2 regions of the Streptomyces sp. NPDC026246 genome follow, and region 1 is predicted to be linked to the other one. Evidence: riboswitches for the same ligand, from Rfam matches in the RefSeq annotation. Region 1 holds a riboswitch; the other holds the start of a gene.

The links. A riboswitch is a leader RNA that binds a small molecule or an ion and turns the genes downstream of it on or off. The one in region 1 is predicted to bind cyclic di-AMP.
Region 2: linked by a shared signal. The riboswitch ahead of ACZ4M5_RS14025 (C40 family peptidase) and the one ahead of ACZ4M5_RS31200 (transglycosylase SLT domain-containing protein) in region 1 are both predicted to bind cyclic di-AMP.

What each region holds. Positions count from the first base shown of each region.
Region 1 is NZ_JBVHPJ010000017.1:11,790-19,797, reverse strand. Features, by position in the region: gene ACZ4M5_RS31220 (polysaccharide deacetylase family protein) at 1-759, opposite strand, end outside; gene ACZ4M5_RS31215 (glycosyltransferase family 2 protein) at 930-2,216, opposite strand; gene ACZ4M5_RS31210 (GNAT family N-acetyltransferase) at 2,237-3,307, opposite strand; gene ACZ4M5_RS31205 (HAD family hydrolase) at 3,494-4,342, shown strand; gene ACZ4M5_RS31200 (transglycosylase SLT domain-containing protein) at 4,306-5,106, opposite strand; cyclic di-AMP (ydaO/yuaA leader) riboswitch at 5,110-5,279, opposite strand; gene ACZ4M5_RS31195 (polyprenyl synthetase family protein) at 5,785-6,795, shown strand; gene ACZ4M5_RS31190 (LolA family protein) at 7,026-8,008, shown strand, end outside.
Region 2 is NZ_JBVHPJ010000004.1:452,951-460,958, reverse strand. Features, by position in the region: gene ACZ4M5_RS14050 (8-amino-7-oxononanoate synthase) at 1-67, shown strand, start outside; gene ACZ4M5_RS14045 (DUF397 domain-containing protein) at 192-422, opposite strand; gene ACZ4M5_RS14040 (helix-turn-helix domain-containing protein) at 432-1,292, opposite strand; gene ACZ4M5_RS14035 (ATP-binding protein) at 1,506-1,976, shown strand; gene ACZ4M5_RS14030 (DUF6328 family protein) at 1,985-2,296, opposite strand; gene ACZ4M5_RS14025 (C40 family peptidase) at 2,345-2,818, opposite strand; cyclic di-AMP (ydaO/yuaA leader) riboswitch at 2,822-3,021, opposite strand; gene ACZ4M5_RS14020 (ABC transporter permease) at 3,789-4,781, opposite strand; gene ACZ4M5_RS14015 (TetR/AcrR family transcriptional regulator) at 4,920-5,567, shown strand; gene ACZ4M5_RS14010 (urease subunit gamma) at 5,680-5,982, shown strand; gene ACZ4M5_RS14005 (urease subunit beta) at 5,995-6,306, shown strand; gene ACZ4M5_RS14000 (urease subunit alpha) at 6,299-8,008, shown strand, end outside.

The DNA of each region.
Region 1 (8,008 bases):
CACCGCCGCCCGGGCCCGCCGGTACCAGCGCCAGGCGATCGTCCTCGGCCCGTCCCGGTACGGGGCGATCCGGGCACCCGCCCCCGCCAGCCAGCCCTCCACGTCGGCGAGGGTGTGGGTGCGCCGGACGATGAGCCGTGCGATGCGGTGGGTCTCGTCGCGCTCGGAGCTGAGCGCGTGCCGGACGGCGGTCGCCGTCTCGTAGCCCGCCCGGGCCGACATGGCCCGTACGCGCGGGCTGTTGTAGCCGTGCGGGTAGGCGAGGTGGCGCACCTCGTGCCCGAGGGCGTCCTCCAGCACCGCCTTGGACGTGCGGAGTTCGTGGGCCAGGTCCTTCGCGGACAGGGTGTCGAGCTGGGCGTGCGTGACGGTGTGACTGCCGATCTCCATGCCGGAACGTTCCAGCTCCACGGCCCGGTCCAGGGTCATCATCGCGGCGGGAGGCAGCAGACTGCGGCCGCCCGGGGTGATGGCGCCGGTGGTCAGATAGGCGGTCGCGGGCAACTCCCGCCGCGCCAGCGCCTCGGCGGTGGGGCCGGGCAGGTCGGCGAACCCGTCGTCGAAGGTGAGCAGCACGGGCCGCGGCGGCAGCGGTGCCCGCCCGGCCAGGTGGTCGGCGAGCGCGCTGATCGTGACGGGCGTGCGCCCGCTGCGCACGACGGCGTCCAGATGCGCGGCGAACTGCTTCGGCGTCACCGTGAACTCGGCGATCCAGTCCGGCGGATCGTCGCACACGCAGTGGTAGAGGAAGACCGGGATGACCGCACGGCCACCCGCCCCGTCCCGCCCCCGGGCCCTCCCACCGGCCCGTGAGCCGTGCTCCGCCGACGCCGCGTGCCCTGTCCCCTCCCGCGGGCCGGGCTCCGCCGACGCCGCGCCCCCCGCCCCGCCTGGCGTCTCCGGTCTCCTCCGGTCCCCGCCGCCCGTTGTCATCTCGCCCCCCGCACCGCCGTACGAAGCACCCGCCGCGCCCTGAGGTAGCCGAGCGGGCCGTAGAGCATGCCCCTGCGCTGCAGCCGGGACAGCCGTCGCGGCCACGGGTGGGTCCGCACGTCGTGGTCGCCCGGTGTGCCGCCGCCGTGTGTCTCGCGGACGGCCGTCAGCGCACGGGCGTGGGCGAGGCCGCGCGGCAGCCGCGCGAGGAACGCCGGCAGCAGCCCGGGCCGGTTCACCAGGACCGCCGTGAGGTAGGCGGTGAGCCCGGCCCCGTAGCCGTAGGCCTGCGTCTCCAGGTCCCGCCAGGTCTCCCGGTGGTGGTGCCAGACCAGGGCGTACGGCGTGTAGTGCAGCCGGTGGCCCTGGGCCAGGACGCGGACGAAGCCGTACAGGTCGTCGCCGCCCCGGGCGGCCGTCCCCGCCCCGGTGGCCGGGTCGAAGCCGCCCACCTCGCGCAGCACCCGCGTCCGGAACGCCATGTTCGCGCCGGAGCCGAACCGCCCCGCCGTGAACGGGAACAGCGGCTCGTCGCCCGGGGGCCTCGCCGGGTCGTACGTCCTGGGGGTGAAGCCCTTGGCGAAGCCGCCGTGGCTCTCCAGCAGCACCTGGGCCGGCGTGGTGAGCCGCGCGGGCAGGATCAGGCCGGTGGCGCAGCCGAGCCGGGCGTCCGCGGCGAACGGCGCGGTCAGCTCGGTCAGCCAGCGCGGGTCGGCGACCACGTCGTCGTCGGTGAAGGCCACCACCTCGCCCGCCACGGCGGCCAGCCCCGCGTTGTGCGCGGCTGCGAGCCCCGGAACGGGCTCGCAGACGTACCGCACGCGTTCGGCGTACTTCCGCTCGATCAGCTCCCGGGTCCCGTCCGTCACGGGCGCGTTGTCGACGACGACGATCTCGAAGCGCGGATGGTCCTGCGCCAGCAGGGAGTCCAGTGCCCTGGCCAGTTGCCCGGCCCGTTCCCGCGTGGCCACGACGACGCTCGTGAACGGCGGCTCCCCGGACCGCTCCGGCTCCTCGCCGGGTGCCGCCGCGCACTCCACCGCCGCACGGGCCGCCAGCACGGCCTTCGGGTCCGCCCCCTCGGGAACCCGTCCGAGCAACGTGCCCACCGGCCGGCCGCCCTTGCGCACCAGCACGAACACCTCCCCGGACGTCACGGGCAAGCTGCCCGGACCCGGGACGAGCACCGCCTCCCCGGCGCCGAGGTCCAGCTCGGCGACCTGCACCGCCCCGATGGCCAGGAACCGCCGTATCTCCTCCCGCGCACGTGCCGTACGGGCCATGCGCCCTCCCCCCACTCGTGTCAGGTACGGCGCAGCCGGGCCGCGCCCTTCAAGGTCCGCGCCGCCAGTGCCGCCAGCCGCGGCCGGGCGCGGACGAAGCCGTGCGCGCGGCGTACCGGCTCACGGCGCAGCCAGTGCAGTGCCGCGCCCGCCCCGGGCCGCAGCACCGCGCCCTCGTACACGGGCAGTTCGCCCGTCTTCAGCGCGTCCTTGTACTCGGCGGCGCCCCGCCCCAGATCGAGCGTGGTGATGCCCTCGGCCGCCGCCGCCTCGGCCATGCGCAGATGCAGCACCAGACCCGGCGAGAACTTGGCGAACTCCGGGTCGTACGCCGGGAACCAGCAGGCCAGGACCGAGGCCGAACGCAGTCCGAAGTGCGCGGCGACGGGCCGCTCACCGGCGTACAGTACGGAGAGCGTGCCGCTGCACTGCGCGGCCCGGGTTTGGGCCAGCTGCCCGACGAGCCGGGTGATCCACTCCTGGGCGAACCGGTCCCGGCGGCCGGTCCTGCGGTACTGCGCCGACTTCCACTCCATGAGCGTGCGCAGCGCGGCAGGGTCGCGTTCGTCGAACACGAACCGCAGCTCGCCCGTCTGCCGGCCCAGCCGGCGCTCCTTGGCCAGGGTCGTCTTGAGGAACTTCGGCGACTGGCCGCGCAGCACCGACTCGTAGGTCTCGTAGCCCTTCTCCACGTCGATGACGAACGTGGCGTGTTCCTCGGCCGCGTGCCCGACGAACAGCCGCTGCTCCGCCTCCAGGTTGTCGAAGGCGAAACTCGACAGCGAGCAGGCCCGCAGCAGTTCGCCCGTCTCCAGTGCCAGACCCGGCCGCAGGACGGCGCCCTGGGCGTCGGAGACACCGAGCCCGATGGCCCGGCCCTGCCCCAACGGGCCCCGCTCGTACGGCAGGAAGCCGGCCGGCTCCGCCCCTTCACGCACCACGGCGACGCGGGCCTGCGGCCTCACCCGGCCGACGGCCTCGGTGAACTCCGGTTCCATGAAGGGGTTGCGCGGTGCCCGGGAGGCGGCGCGCAGCGCACGCCAGCACTCCCGCTCCTCTTCGCCGAGCTCCCCGGGCCCGGCCACACGAATGCGTCCACTGCTCAACCCGACCCCCCGATCAAGTCCCCCCTGGACACATGGAAGGTACCGCCCGGGACGGTCCCTCGGGTAGGTAGCGGAGCATGTTGTTGCCAATCGGTGCAGAGGCCTTCAACCGGGCAATCGGCGTCCGTCGCGCGATGAAACGCAGGGGCCCGCTGTCCGTATTCTCTGATCATGGCCGCACCCCTCGCATATTCGCTCATCGCCACCGATCTGGACGGGACGTTGCTGCGCGGCGACGACACCCTGTCCGACCGGTCCCTCGCCGTGCTCGCGCGGGTGGCGGACGCCGGTGCCCAGCACCTCGTGGTGACGGGCCGCCCGGCGCCGAGAGTGCGGCCGCTCCTGGACGACCTGCGCTGCACGGGGCTCGCGGTGTGCGGGCAGGGCGCGCAGGTGTACGACGCCGGCGCGGACCGGCTGCTGTGGTCCATCACGCTGGACCGGGAACTCGCGGAGACGGCCCTCGGCAAGATCGAGGCCGAGGTGGGGCAGGTGTACGCGGCGGTCGACCAGGACGGCGTGGACGGGCTGACGCTGATCGAGCCGGGCTACCTCATGCCGCACCCGACCCTGCCGGCCGTCCGGGTCGAGCGGCGCGACGACCTGTGGGGGGAGCCGATCAGCAAGGTGCTGCTGCGCCACCCGTTCCTGTCGGACGACGAACTGGCGGCGACGGCCCGGTCGGTGGTCGGCTCACTGGCGACCGTGACCATGTCCGGTCCGGGCACGGTGGAGTTGCAGCCGTGCGGGGTGACCAAGGCGACGGGGCTGGCGCTGGCCGCCGAGCATCTGGGGCTGCGGCCCGCGGACACCCTGGCCTTCGGTGACATGCCCAACGACATCCCGATGTTCGACTGGGCCGCCCGCGGGGTGGCGATGGCCAACGCCCATCCCGAGCTGAAGGCGGTGGCCGACGAGGTCACCGCGTCGAACGAGGACGACGGCATCGCCGTCGTCCTCGAGCGACTGCTGGGCGGGGCGGCTCAGTACGGGCCGTTGACGTTGTCGATCGAGCCGTAGCGGTCGGCCGCGTAGTTGCAGGCCGCCGTGATGTTGGCGACCGGGTCGTACGGGTCGAAGGGGGTTCCGTCCACGTGGTACGCGGCGAAGGTCGGGTCGATGACCTGGAGCAGGCCCTTGGACGGGGTGCCCGCGACCGCGTTCGAGTCCCAGTTGTTGATCGCCAGGGGGTTGCCGGACGACTCGCGCATGATGTTGCGGTGGATGCCGTCGTAGGAGCCCGGGATCCCCTTCTGCGCCATGATGTCCAGCGCCTCGCGGATCCAGCCGTCCAGGTTGTCCGCGTAGGTCTTCGTGGCGGCCTGGGTGGCCTGGGCGACACCGCCGGCGGGCTTCGCGGCCGACTGGGTGGCGGGCTTCGCGGCCGGCTTGGCCGGCGCCGACGACTGGGTCGCCTTCTTCTCCGGGGCGGCGGCCTCGGCGCCCTTCACCTTCAGCTTCAGACCCGGGTGGATCAGCTTGGGGTTGTCGCCGACGACGGAGCGGTTGTCCTTGTACAGCTGCTTCCAGCCGCCCGAGACGTCATACGTGTCCGCGATGCGGTAGAGCGTGTCGCCCTTGGTCACGGTGTACGTGAGCGACTTCGCGGGCTGGGCGGCCTGCGGCAGGACGTGCGCGGCGGGCGCGCTCTGCGGCTCGGCGGCGACGGCGTTCACCGCGCCGAGGAGCGGGAGGGCCAGGGCCGCCCCGCCGGTGCCGGCTGCGACGACACCACGGGTGATCGGGTTCTTACGGGGGCGACGGTGCGTGCCTCGTCCGGGCATGGCGATGTTCCTCTCCGGCGCCTGCGAGGTGAGCTGTCGGGTTCGGGCCGGGAGGTGCCCGGCCGCGTACGGCACCGTGTGCCGTGCGCGGCTTCACCCCGAGCCGTTCCGCTGTGCGGACCGGCGACTTACCTGGGTCCCCCGCTCCTGCCCTGCGTGAGTGATCGGTGGATGGGTGCCCGGACGGTGGCAGGATTCGGCGTCCGCCGGACAGGGCGGGAACGTATGCGAGAGCACATGTCGGGAACAAGCACGGGAGTCACATATGGCGCTTGTTGACCTTGGTGGACCGGTATGGGGCAGCTTGATCCTTTGCTTTCGCCAAGGCTCAACTCGCTTGAGGGGGAAGGGTGTAGGGGCCGCGTTCCGGGTGCCGTCGTGAAAGGGTGGGCGTGATTCAACTCACTGATCACGACTCCGAGAGCAATGTGCACAACTGGGATTCGCTTCCCTATGTCGGCAAATCGGGCATAGGGTGCTACCTCCCGGTAAGTCGATAAATGTCTGCTCTTATGACCTGATCGAAAACATTGCGGTCCTGATCGGATACCGCCCGGCCTGTAACCATGGGCGCTGGCGGTGATCGAAACGTGACCGGATACGCTGACTCGAGTGAGGGCAGCGACCTATCGACAATGCGCGTAGCACCGCCAGACACCAGCAGACAGGAGACCCCTCGTGACCGACGTCGGGCCGTTCGGGCTGAGCGTGCGGGACCAGGCTCTGGAAGCCGACGTCCAGGCCGGACTGACGGCTGTCGAGGAAGGCTTGCTCGAGGCCACCAAGAGCGAGGTGCCCTTCATCACGGAGGCCGCCCAGCACCTGGTGCGCGCCGGCGGCAAGCGGTTCAGGCCGCTGCTGGTGATGCTCGCCGCCCAGTTCGGCGACCGGTACGCGCCGGGCATCGTGCCCTCGGCCGTCGTCGTGGAACTCACCCACCTCGCCACGCTGTACCACGACGACGTGATGGACGAGGCCGCCGTGCGCCGCGGCGTGGAGAGCGCGAACACCCGCTGGGGCAACTCCGTCGCGGTCCTCACCGGCGACTTCCTCTTCGCCCGCGCCTCGCACATCCTGGCCGACCTCGGCCCGGAGGCCGTGCGGGTGCAGGCCGAGGCGTTCGAACGGCTGGTGACCGGGCAGATCCTGGAGACCGCCGGACCGCAGGACGGCCGCGACCCCGTCGAGCACTACCTCGACGTGCTGGGCGGCAAGACCGGCTCGCTGGTCGCCGTGTCCTGCCGCTTCGGCGCGATGATGTCCGGCGCCGACGAGACGGTCGTGCACGTGCTCACCCAGTACGGCGAGCGGCTCGGCGTCGCCTTCCAGCTCGCGGACGACGTCCTGGACATCGCCTCCGACTCCCACGAGTCCGGCAAGACCCCCGGCACCGACCTGCGCGAGGGCATCCCCACCCTGCCGGTGCTCCGGCTGCGCGAGCGGGCCGCCCGGCTCGGCCTCGCCGAGGACGTCGCCCTGTGCGAGCTGCTCGACTCCGACCTCACCGACGACGCCCGGCACGCCGAGGCCCTGCGGCGGCTGCGCGCCCACCCGGCGCTGGAGCAGGCCCGCCAGGACACCGTCCGCTACGCCCAGGACGCCCGCTCGGCACTGGCACCGCTGCGCGACTGCGCCGCGAAGACGGCGCTGCTGGAGCTGTGCGACGCCGTGGTGCACCGCGCCGGCTGACCCCGCCCCTCCCCGGACCCCTACGGGTCGGGGGAGAAGCCGCCCCCGCGTGTCATACCCCAGCAGTACGCGGAGTTGAGCCCGCGGTCTGACGTATCCGCCCGGCCGATTTGGTCAGATGGAAACCACGGAAGACACCACTCCTCACCTGTTCGGGTGAGAATGGCGGCTCACGGACGAGTGCGTGGACGACACGGACGGCCGCCGCCGACCACGGAGGTAGGGCACACATGGCACCGTACGCATCCGACGACAGCACGACCGGCGGGGAGGCCGACGAGCGGCAGTCCCGGCGGCGCAAGGCCGCTCGCTACGTCGTCCCGGTCACGGTGATCGGGGTGGCGGCCGCGACGATCGGCCTGGTCCCGGCGCTCGCCGACTCCGGCGACCCCGACCTGCCGGACATCACCGCCCAGCAGCTCGTCGAGAAGATCGCGAAGTCGGACGTCGAGCAGCTGTCCGGCACGGTGAAGATCACCACGGACCTCGGTCTGCCGAACCTCGGCGGCCTGGAGTCCGGTCTGCTCTCCGGCGCCGCGGGCGGCGGCGACGGTTCCTCCGCCGACCCGACCGCCAAGCTCACCGAACTGGCCTCCGGCACGCACACCCTGCGCGTCGCCGCCGACGGTCCGGACCGGCAGAAGCTGTCCCTGGTGGAGAACGCGGCCGAGTACAGCGTCATCCACAACGGCAAGGACGTCTGGGCCTACGACGGCAAGTCCGGCGAGGTCTACCACGGCACCGGCCCGCAGAGCCCGAAGGCGGAGAAGGAGCAGCCGCCCGCCACGCCCAAGGACTTCGCCGAGGAGGTGCTGAAGGCCGTCGACGACACCACCTCCGTCACGGTGGACGGCACCGCCCGGGTCGCCGGCCGCGACGCCTACAAGCTGGTCGTCGAGCCGAAGCAGTCCGGTTCGACGGTCGGAGCCGTCACCGTGGCGGTGGACGCGAAGACCGGCATGCCGCTGAAGTTCACGCTGGTTCCCGCGAGCGGCGGTTCGGCCGTCGTGGACGCCGGCTTCACCAAGGTCGACTTCTCCCGGCCGGCCGCCTCCACCTTCGACTTCACCCCGCCCAAGGGCGCGAAGGTCACCGAGGAGAAGGACGCCGGCAAGGAGTTCGGCCAGGGCGTCGAGGAGCACGCCCGCAAGGGCGGACACGCCCCGGAGTCCGGGAAGGACCTCGGCGAGGGTCCCGGCGGCATGAAGACCAT
Region 2 (8,008 bases), on a different contig from region 1:
CCGCGCGGACTTGACCGGTGAACAGATCGAACGCGCTGTACGAGTGATCGGCGAGACGCGGCCATGAGTCGGCGTGACACGGCCGTGCGTCGGCACGATGACGGACTGATCGGACGGGGGACGGGCCTCTTCAGCGGCTGAAGCGGCTCAAGCGGCCGGCGCAGCAACCGGGGCAGCTGATCAGAAGGGCTTCACAGACGGGTCAGACCGGCGGTGAAGTGCGCCCAGCTCCGCGGTGAGAAGAGGAGCGCGGGCCCGTCCGGGGCCTTGGAGTCGCGCACGGCGAGCAGTCCGGCCCAGGGCGGGGCGTCCGGACGCGCGGTCTCGACGCAGTTGTTCGCGCCGGTGCTGTAGCTGCTGCGCAGCCATCGCACACCGTGCAGTGCGCGGCTCGAGGGGACATGACGAGGCAGTGCACGCATGGTGCCTCCTTATGCGCCGGTGGCTGTCCCGGCAATGAAATCCAACGAATCCTCGGGCGAAAGGGCGTGGATCAGAAGGGAGTTGAAGGCCTCCGTGTAGGCCCGGAGGTCTTCTTTCCGTTCGAGGTAGAGGCTACTCGTCAAGTGGTCGAGAACAACCACGTCCAGATCAGAAGTGCTCGAAAATGACAAGATTACGAAAGGTCCGGTCACCCCGATATGCGCACCGGCGGCGAACGGCAGCACCCGAAGCCGTACGTGGGGCAGCCGTGCCGCCTCCACCAGCCGCTCCAGCTGGCGGGCCATGACCCCCGGGCCGCCCACCTCCCGCCGCAGCACCGCCTCGTCGAGGACGGCGCTGAACTCCAGCGGCGGGTCCGCGCGCAGCACGTCCTGACGGGCGAGGCGCACCTCCACGAGGGTGTCGAGCCGGTCCTCCGGTACGTTGCCCACCGCCGCCCTGGTCACCGCACGGGCGTACTCGGGCGTCTGGAGCAGGCCGGGGACGACGGTGGTCTCCAGGGTGCGCATCGCGGTGGCCTGGGACTCCAGGCTGATGAAGTCGCGGTAGGTCGGGGGCAGCACACCGCGGTAGGCGTGCCACCAGTGGTGCCGCCCGCCGCCGTCGTCCGAGCCCGCCAGCACCGTGAGCAGGTCGCGCAGTTGGGAATCGGCCACGCCGTAGGCGTCGAGCAGTAACCGCACGTCGGCCGGTTTCACCCCGCTCGTCCCGGTCTCGATCCGGCTGACCTTCGACTGGTGCCAGCCCACCAGCCGGGCCGCCTCACCACTGGTCAGCCCCGCCGACGTGCGCAGGGCACGCAGTTCGGCACCCAGTTTCCGGCGGCGCACCGCGGGACCGTGCTGCATGCGCTTCTCCCTACTCCTTCCGGACCACCCATATACGGTCTCGCGTCGCAGAGTTCACCGCTTTGGGCGACAGATATATGCATATCTTGGTGGATCGCCGTCCTTCGGAGGTGTTCTGGTGGCACTCTGGCGACGAAGCACCAGTCCGGGACCGTACTCGAACCATCCGCGTGATGTCGGACTGCGGTCCCGTGGGAAAGGGACGGCGTCGCCATGGCAGACCATCTGGAAGCATCCGTCACTCTGCCGAGCGATCCCGCCTCGGTCCCCGCGGCGCGCGCCTACGTGGTGGGCACGCTGGCGGAGTGGGGCCTGCCGGCGGACACGGAGGTGTCCGACACCGTCCGGCTGATCATCTCCGAACTGGCCACCAACGCCGTCCAGCACACCTTCGGCCAGTCGCCCACGTTCACGGTGGACGTCGAGCTCGACCGTGACGAGCACCTGCGCATCGGCGTCACGGACAGCCACCCGCGTTTCCCCAGGCGTCTGCCCGCCGCCGTCCAGCAGGACAACGGCCGCGGCCTGGTCATCATCCGGTGGCTGACCGCGGAATGCGGCGGCAAGCTGCGCATCCGGCCGACGCGTGAGGGCGGCAAGACGATCACGATCGAACTGCCCTGGATCATCCCGGCCCAGCCGGTGCCGTCCGGGGGACCACGGGAACCCCAGGACTCCGACTGAGGCGCCTCTCACCTCTTCCGGCCCCGCGACCCCGTCCGTTCAACGGCGCCTGGCAGCCCCCACAGGCCGGCGCAGACCGCCGGCAGCAGCGTGACGACGAACGTGACGCGCGGGACCGGGTCCAGGTCCTCGAAGCGCGCGGTGAAGGCCGGCGACAGCGGACAGGCGGACAGGATCTGCACGCCCGTCCGGGTGACGCGCAGCTGCTGGAGCAGCTCGGCGACGTCGTCGTCCGCGCGTTGCAGCGGGGTCTCGTTGCGGGCGGCGCAGGGGCGGTGCCCGGCCATGCCCGCACGGGTGACCGTACGAGCCGCCTTCACGCTCTCGGCGTGCGGCGGCGCGTCAGGACGCCGCCGCACGCCGGGCGATCACTTCACGCGCCCGTACCAGACGCTCTTGGTCCAGATCTTCTGCAGTCGCACCACGTCACCGGTCTTGGGGGAGTGCCACAGCTTGTTCTTACCCGCGTAGATACCGACGTGGTACACGTTCTTGCCCGAGTGGAAGAAGACCAGGTCCCCGGCCTTGCGGCTCTTGGCGGAGATGTGGCGCGTCTTGTTGTACTGCTGGGCGGCCGTGCGGGGCAGCTTCTTGCCCGCCTTCTTGAACGAGTACAGCGTCAGCCCGGAGCAGTCGAACCGGTGCGGACCGGTGGCCCCGTACTTGTACGGCGATCCCTTCTTCGACGCCGCGATCTGGAGTGCCTTGGTCGCCGTGGTGGCTGCCGCGGCCTCGGACGAGAAGCCGGGCGCCACTATCGAGCCGCCGACGGCGGCGATGGTGAGGGCCGAGGCCGTACCGGCACGGGCCATGAGCGACGGGACACGATTGAGCGCAGTCATGCGCAACCCTTCGTCAGCCGCCTGTGAAGGATGACCTGTCGGATTCGGGCTGGCGAAGTTGCCCGGCCGCTGACGCGGCTTCACCCCAAGGGCTGCTCGGACCCGATCATGGCGTGACCGTCCCGGCGACCCGTCGTGCTTGGGTCCTCCACTCCTGCCGATCCACTCCTGTCGACCGGTCATCCGGGCGGCGGCAGGACTCGGCGTCCGCCCGGATCGCCCCGCCGCTGCGGCGGGGGCTTGTCGTCAGTCAGGGATCTTGACTCATGGCTGTCCCGAAATCCCAACGGAACCGAGGATTTGTGTTGTTACTCACCACTCACCCGTTCGGGTGGACACGTCTGTGTTCGAGCCGCCGTCCACCCCGCCGTGGACGGTCCGACCAGGGATGGAATGTCCAATTCCGCCCACCGGTCAGGCCCATGGCGCAACTTCAGCCACGCGAAAGCCGGACGCGTGTCTACTCCGAACAGGGGTACGCCATTTGGTCGGTTTCGACTCGGAGCCGGACGCTCCGCCGACCGGCGCGCTCGCGGCTGCAGACCCGCCTCAACTGGCGGACCCCGGCGTAAGGGTGACGCGGGCGGTGCGTCGCTCGCGGCCCGGCACGCCGCCGGAGCGCGGGCCGGCGTGGCGGCGTGCAGTTCCGTCTCCGCCCGTTGGTGCATCAGGGTGAGCGCGACGCGCCGGATTGATCCGTCCGAGGAGGCTCGGCCGGGCCGGCTGACGGAGCGCCAGGGCGGTGGGCAGCGCGGCGCGCTGGAAGGTCGGGGCTGTCGGTCGCGGGCGCCCGGGCGAGTGCCGTCGTCCCCCGGCACGGCAAGTCCATCGCCGCCCCCCGGGGTCTCACTGCCCCACAGGGCCGGGAGCCGGGCTCCGCAGGAACGACGGGACCGTGCACCCCCGTCCGCTACAGCGGGAGTGCACGGTCGTTCGCGTGCCGTCGCCCGGCAACGGCCGTCGCGTACGGTCAGCCGACCGTCGCGAGGTCTCGCGGTTCCTCGGCGACGGCGCCGCTCTTCTTGCGGGCGCGCAGGGTGTTGCCGAGCAGTACGGCCCCCAGTCCCAGCGCCGCCCACCAGGCCAGGGTGAGCGCCGGCCCGGTCGCCGCGGCACCGTCGAAGTAGGACACCGAGCGCAGCAGCGACGTGCCCGCGCCGGGCGGCAGCCACTGGCCGATCGCCCCGGCCGGCTCCGGGAGCATCTGCGGGGCCGAGGTGGCTCCGGAGAAGGGGTTGCCCAGCAGCATCACCAGGGCCGCCCCGATGCCCGTGCCGGCGGGGCCGATCAGGGCGGCGAGACCCGCGACGGCCGCGCCGACGGCCAGGGTGGACAGACCGAGCGCCGAGGCCTCCACCCACCAGTCGCCCGCGAGGGCTCCGAGCCAGCTGTGCGCGATCCCGGCGGCGACCGCGCCCACCAGGGCGGACGCGGCGAGCAGTGCCGTCACGGCACGGATGCCGCGCAGTCCCAGCAGAGTGACCACCGCTCCGGCCGCGATCCCGGCCAGGGCGAGCGGCAGCACGGCGGCGTTCAGCACGACGCCGCGGGGATCGCTCGCCGGAGTGGGCACCACGTCGACCGTCCGCACGGGGGTGCCCTCGGCGGAGGGCTGCCGGGCCACGGCCTGCTGCAGGAACTGGGCGACGGCCGGCCCGGCCGCGGACGCCGTGAGCAGTTCGGGTCCCCGGGGCGTCACCACGATCGCGCCGTAGACGCTCCGGTCCTCGATGGCGTCGCGGGCGGCGGCCTCGTCGGCGTAGCGGTGGATCTCGAAGGCGCCCTCGTGCTGCTGGAGCTGCCGCTCGGCCTGGGCCGCGGCGGCGGGCGGCCCGGCGACCCCCAGCGGCAGGTCACGGGGGGCCGTGCGGGAGGCCGGCCAGGCGAAGGCCCACAGGGCCAGGGCGGCGAGGACGGGCACGAGGACGACGACCGCGATCAGCGGGCGGGCGCGGGAGGACATGGAGGTCTCCTGAGGGAGAGGACCGCGGGAGCGGAGGGAACGGGAACTCAAAAAGAAGGATCGTTCGTTTTGCTTCCTCCACCGTCCTCCCGGAGTCCGTCCTTGTCAAGAATGAATATTCGTTTTACGTTAGGGGGCATGGCCCGTGTGTCCCAGGAACACCTCGACGCCCGCCGCCGCCAGATCCTCGACGGCGCCGCGCTCTGCTTCGCCCGCAACGGCTTCCACGCCACCTCCATGCAGGACGTGCTGAAGGAGGTCGACCTCTCGGCGGGTGCCGTGTACCGCTACTTCCGCGGCAAGGAGGAGCTGATCGGCGCGATCGTGACCGAGGTCCTCGGCTCGGTACGGGAGGCCTTCGAGGAGGCGGCCCGTCAGACCCCGCCCCCACCGCCCGACGAACTCGTCGCCTCCGTGCTCGGCAGGACGCTCGGCGCCCGCGAGTCCCTCGTCGTCGACGGCAGGCCCGCCTTCCCCCGGCTCGTGATCCAGGTGTGGACGGAGACCCTGCGCAACGAGGAGCTCGCGGCCCTGCTCCGGGAGGGCTACGGCTCGGTCCGCGCGTCCTGGGGCAGGATCGTCGAGGCCTACCAGAAGGCCGGGATGATGCGGGCGGACGTCGAACCGGACCACGTGGCCCGCACGATGATCGCCTCCGTGCTCGGCTTCATCGCCCAGCAGTCCCTGTTCGGCCCGGCCCCGGTGGAGATCCTCCGGGACGGGCTGCGGGCGCTGATGAGCATGGAGGCCCGGTCCGCCGCCGCCGACGCGGCGCCACGCGGTTAACGCACTCGAAACGCGGTCCCACTAGCCTGCCGCGCACGCCACCCGGCTCGTCGCCCCGTGGCGGCGGCCACCGGACCCCGCACGGTCCGGAGCGAGGACTGTGAGGTGGGACGTGCAGCTGACCCCGCACGAGCAGGAGCGACTGCTCATCCATGTGGCGGCCGACGTGGCGCAGAAACGCCGGGACCGCGGCCTGCGACTCAACCACCCCGAGGCGGTCGCCCTGATCACGTCGCACCTCCTGGAGGGGGCCCGTGACGGGCGCACCGTCGCGGAGTTGATGTCCTCCGGGCGTCAACTGCTCACCAGGGACGACGTCATGGAAGGCATCGCGGAGATGATCCACGACGTCCAGGTCGAGGCCACCTTCCCCGACGGCACCAAGCTCGTCACCGTCCACGACCCGATCGTCTGACGGGGGGCCGCAGTGATCCCCGGAGAGATCCTGTTCGCCGACGGGCCGATTGTCTGCAACCTCGGCCGCGAGGTCACCCGGCTCACCGTCCTCAACGCCGCCGACCGGCCCGTCCAGGTCGGCTCCCACTACCACTTCGCGGAAGCCAATCCCGGTCTGGAGTTCGACCGTGCCGTGGCGCGCGGCAAGCGGCTGAACGTCGCCGCCGGCACCGCCGTGCGCTTCGAGCCCGGCATCCCCGTCGAGGTCGAACTCGTCCCGCTCGCCGGTGCCCGGATCGTGCCCGGCCTGCGGGGCCGGACGGGAGGTCCCCTCGATGCCTGAGCTCTCGCGTGCCGCCTACGCCGACCTGTTCGGCCCGACGACCGGCGACCGGATCCGCCTGGCGGACACCGACCTGCTGGTGGAGATCGAGGAGGACCGTTCCGGCGGGCCCGGACTCGCGGGGGACGAGGCCGTGTTCGGCGGTGGGAAGGTCATCCGCGAGTCCATGGGCCAGGCCCGGGCCACCCGCGCCGAGGGCACGCCGGACACCGTCGTCACCGGCGCGGTGATCGTCGACCACTGGGGGATCGTCAAGGCCGACGTCGGCATCCGCGACGGGAGGATCACCGGCATCGGCAAGGCCGGCAACCCCGACACCATGGACGGGATCCACCCCGAGCTGGTCATCGGCCCGGAGACCGAGATCATCGCCGGCAACGGACGCATCCTCACCGCCGGTGCCATCGACGCCCACGTCCACTTCATCTGCCCGCAGATCGCCGACGAGGCCCTCGCGTCGGGCGTCACGACCCTCGTCGGCGGCGGCACCGGCCCGGCCGAGGGCTCCAAGGCCACCACCGTCACACCCGGCCCCTGGCACCTGGCGCGGATGCTGGAGGCGATGGAGGGCCACCCGCTCAACATCGGCCTGCTCGGCAAGGGCAACACCGTCTCCCACGAGGCGATGCTGTCGCAGATCCGGGGCGGCGCGCTCGGCCTGAAACTCCACGAGGACTGGGGTTCCACCCCGGCCGTCATCGACGCGGCGCTGACCGTCGCCGAGCGCACCGGCATCCAGGTCGCCATCCACACGGACACCCTCAACGAGGCCGGCTTCGTCGGCGACACGCTCGCCGCGATCGCCGGGCGCGGCATCCACGCCTACCACACCGAAGGCGCCGGGGGCGGGCACGCGCCGGACATCATGACCGTGGTGTCCGAGCCGCACGTGCTGCCCAGTTCCACCAACCCGACGCGGCCGTTCACCGTGAACACCGCCGAGGAACACCTCGACATGCTGATGGTGTGCCACCACCTCAACCCGGCCGTGCCGGAGGACCTGGCCTTCGCCGAGTCGCGCATTCGGCCGTCCACCATCGGGGCCGAGGACGTGCTGCACGACCTCGGTGCCATCTCGATCATCTCCTCCGACTCCCAGGCGATGGGACGCGTCGGGGAGGTCGTCCTGCGGACCTGGCAGACGGCCCATGCGATGAAGCTGCGCCGGGGCGCGCTGCCCGGGGACGGGCGGGCCGACAACCACCGCGTGCGCCGCTATGTCGCCAAGTACACGATCAACCCCGCTCTCGCCCAGGGCCTCGCCCGCGAGATCGGCTCGGTGGAGACCGGCAAGCTGGCCGATCTGGTGCTGTGGGAACCGGCGTTCTTCGGAGTCAAGCCGCACCTCGTGCTCAAGGGCGGGCAGATCACGTACGCGCAGATGGGCGACGCGAACGCCTCGATCCCCACCCCGCAGCCCATCCTGCCGCGTCCGATGTTCGGGGCGATCGGCCGGGCGCCCGCCGCCAACTCCGTCAACTTCGTCGCACCCCTGGCCCTCGACGACGGGCTGCCCGAACGGCTCGGGCTCGGCAAGCGGTTCGTGCCGATCGAGTCCACCCGCGGCGTCACCAAGGCCGACATGCGGGAGAACGACGCCCGGCCCGACGTGCGGATCGACCCGGACAGCTTCGCCGTGCACATCGACGGCCAACCGGTCGAGGCCACGCCGGCGGCGGAACTGCCCATGGCACAGCGGTAC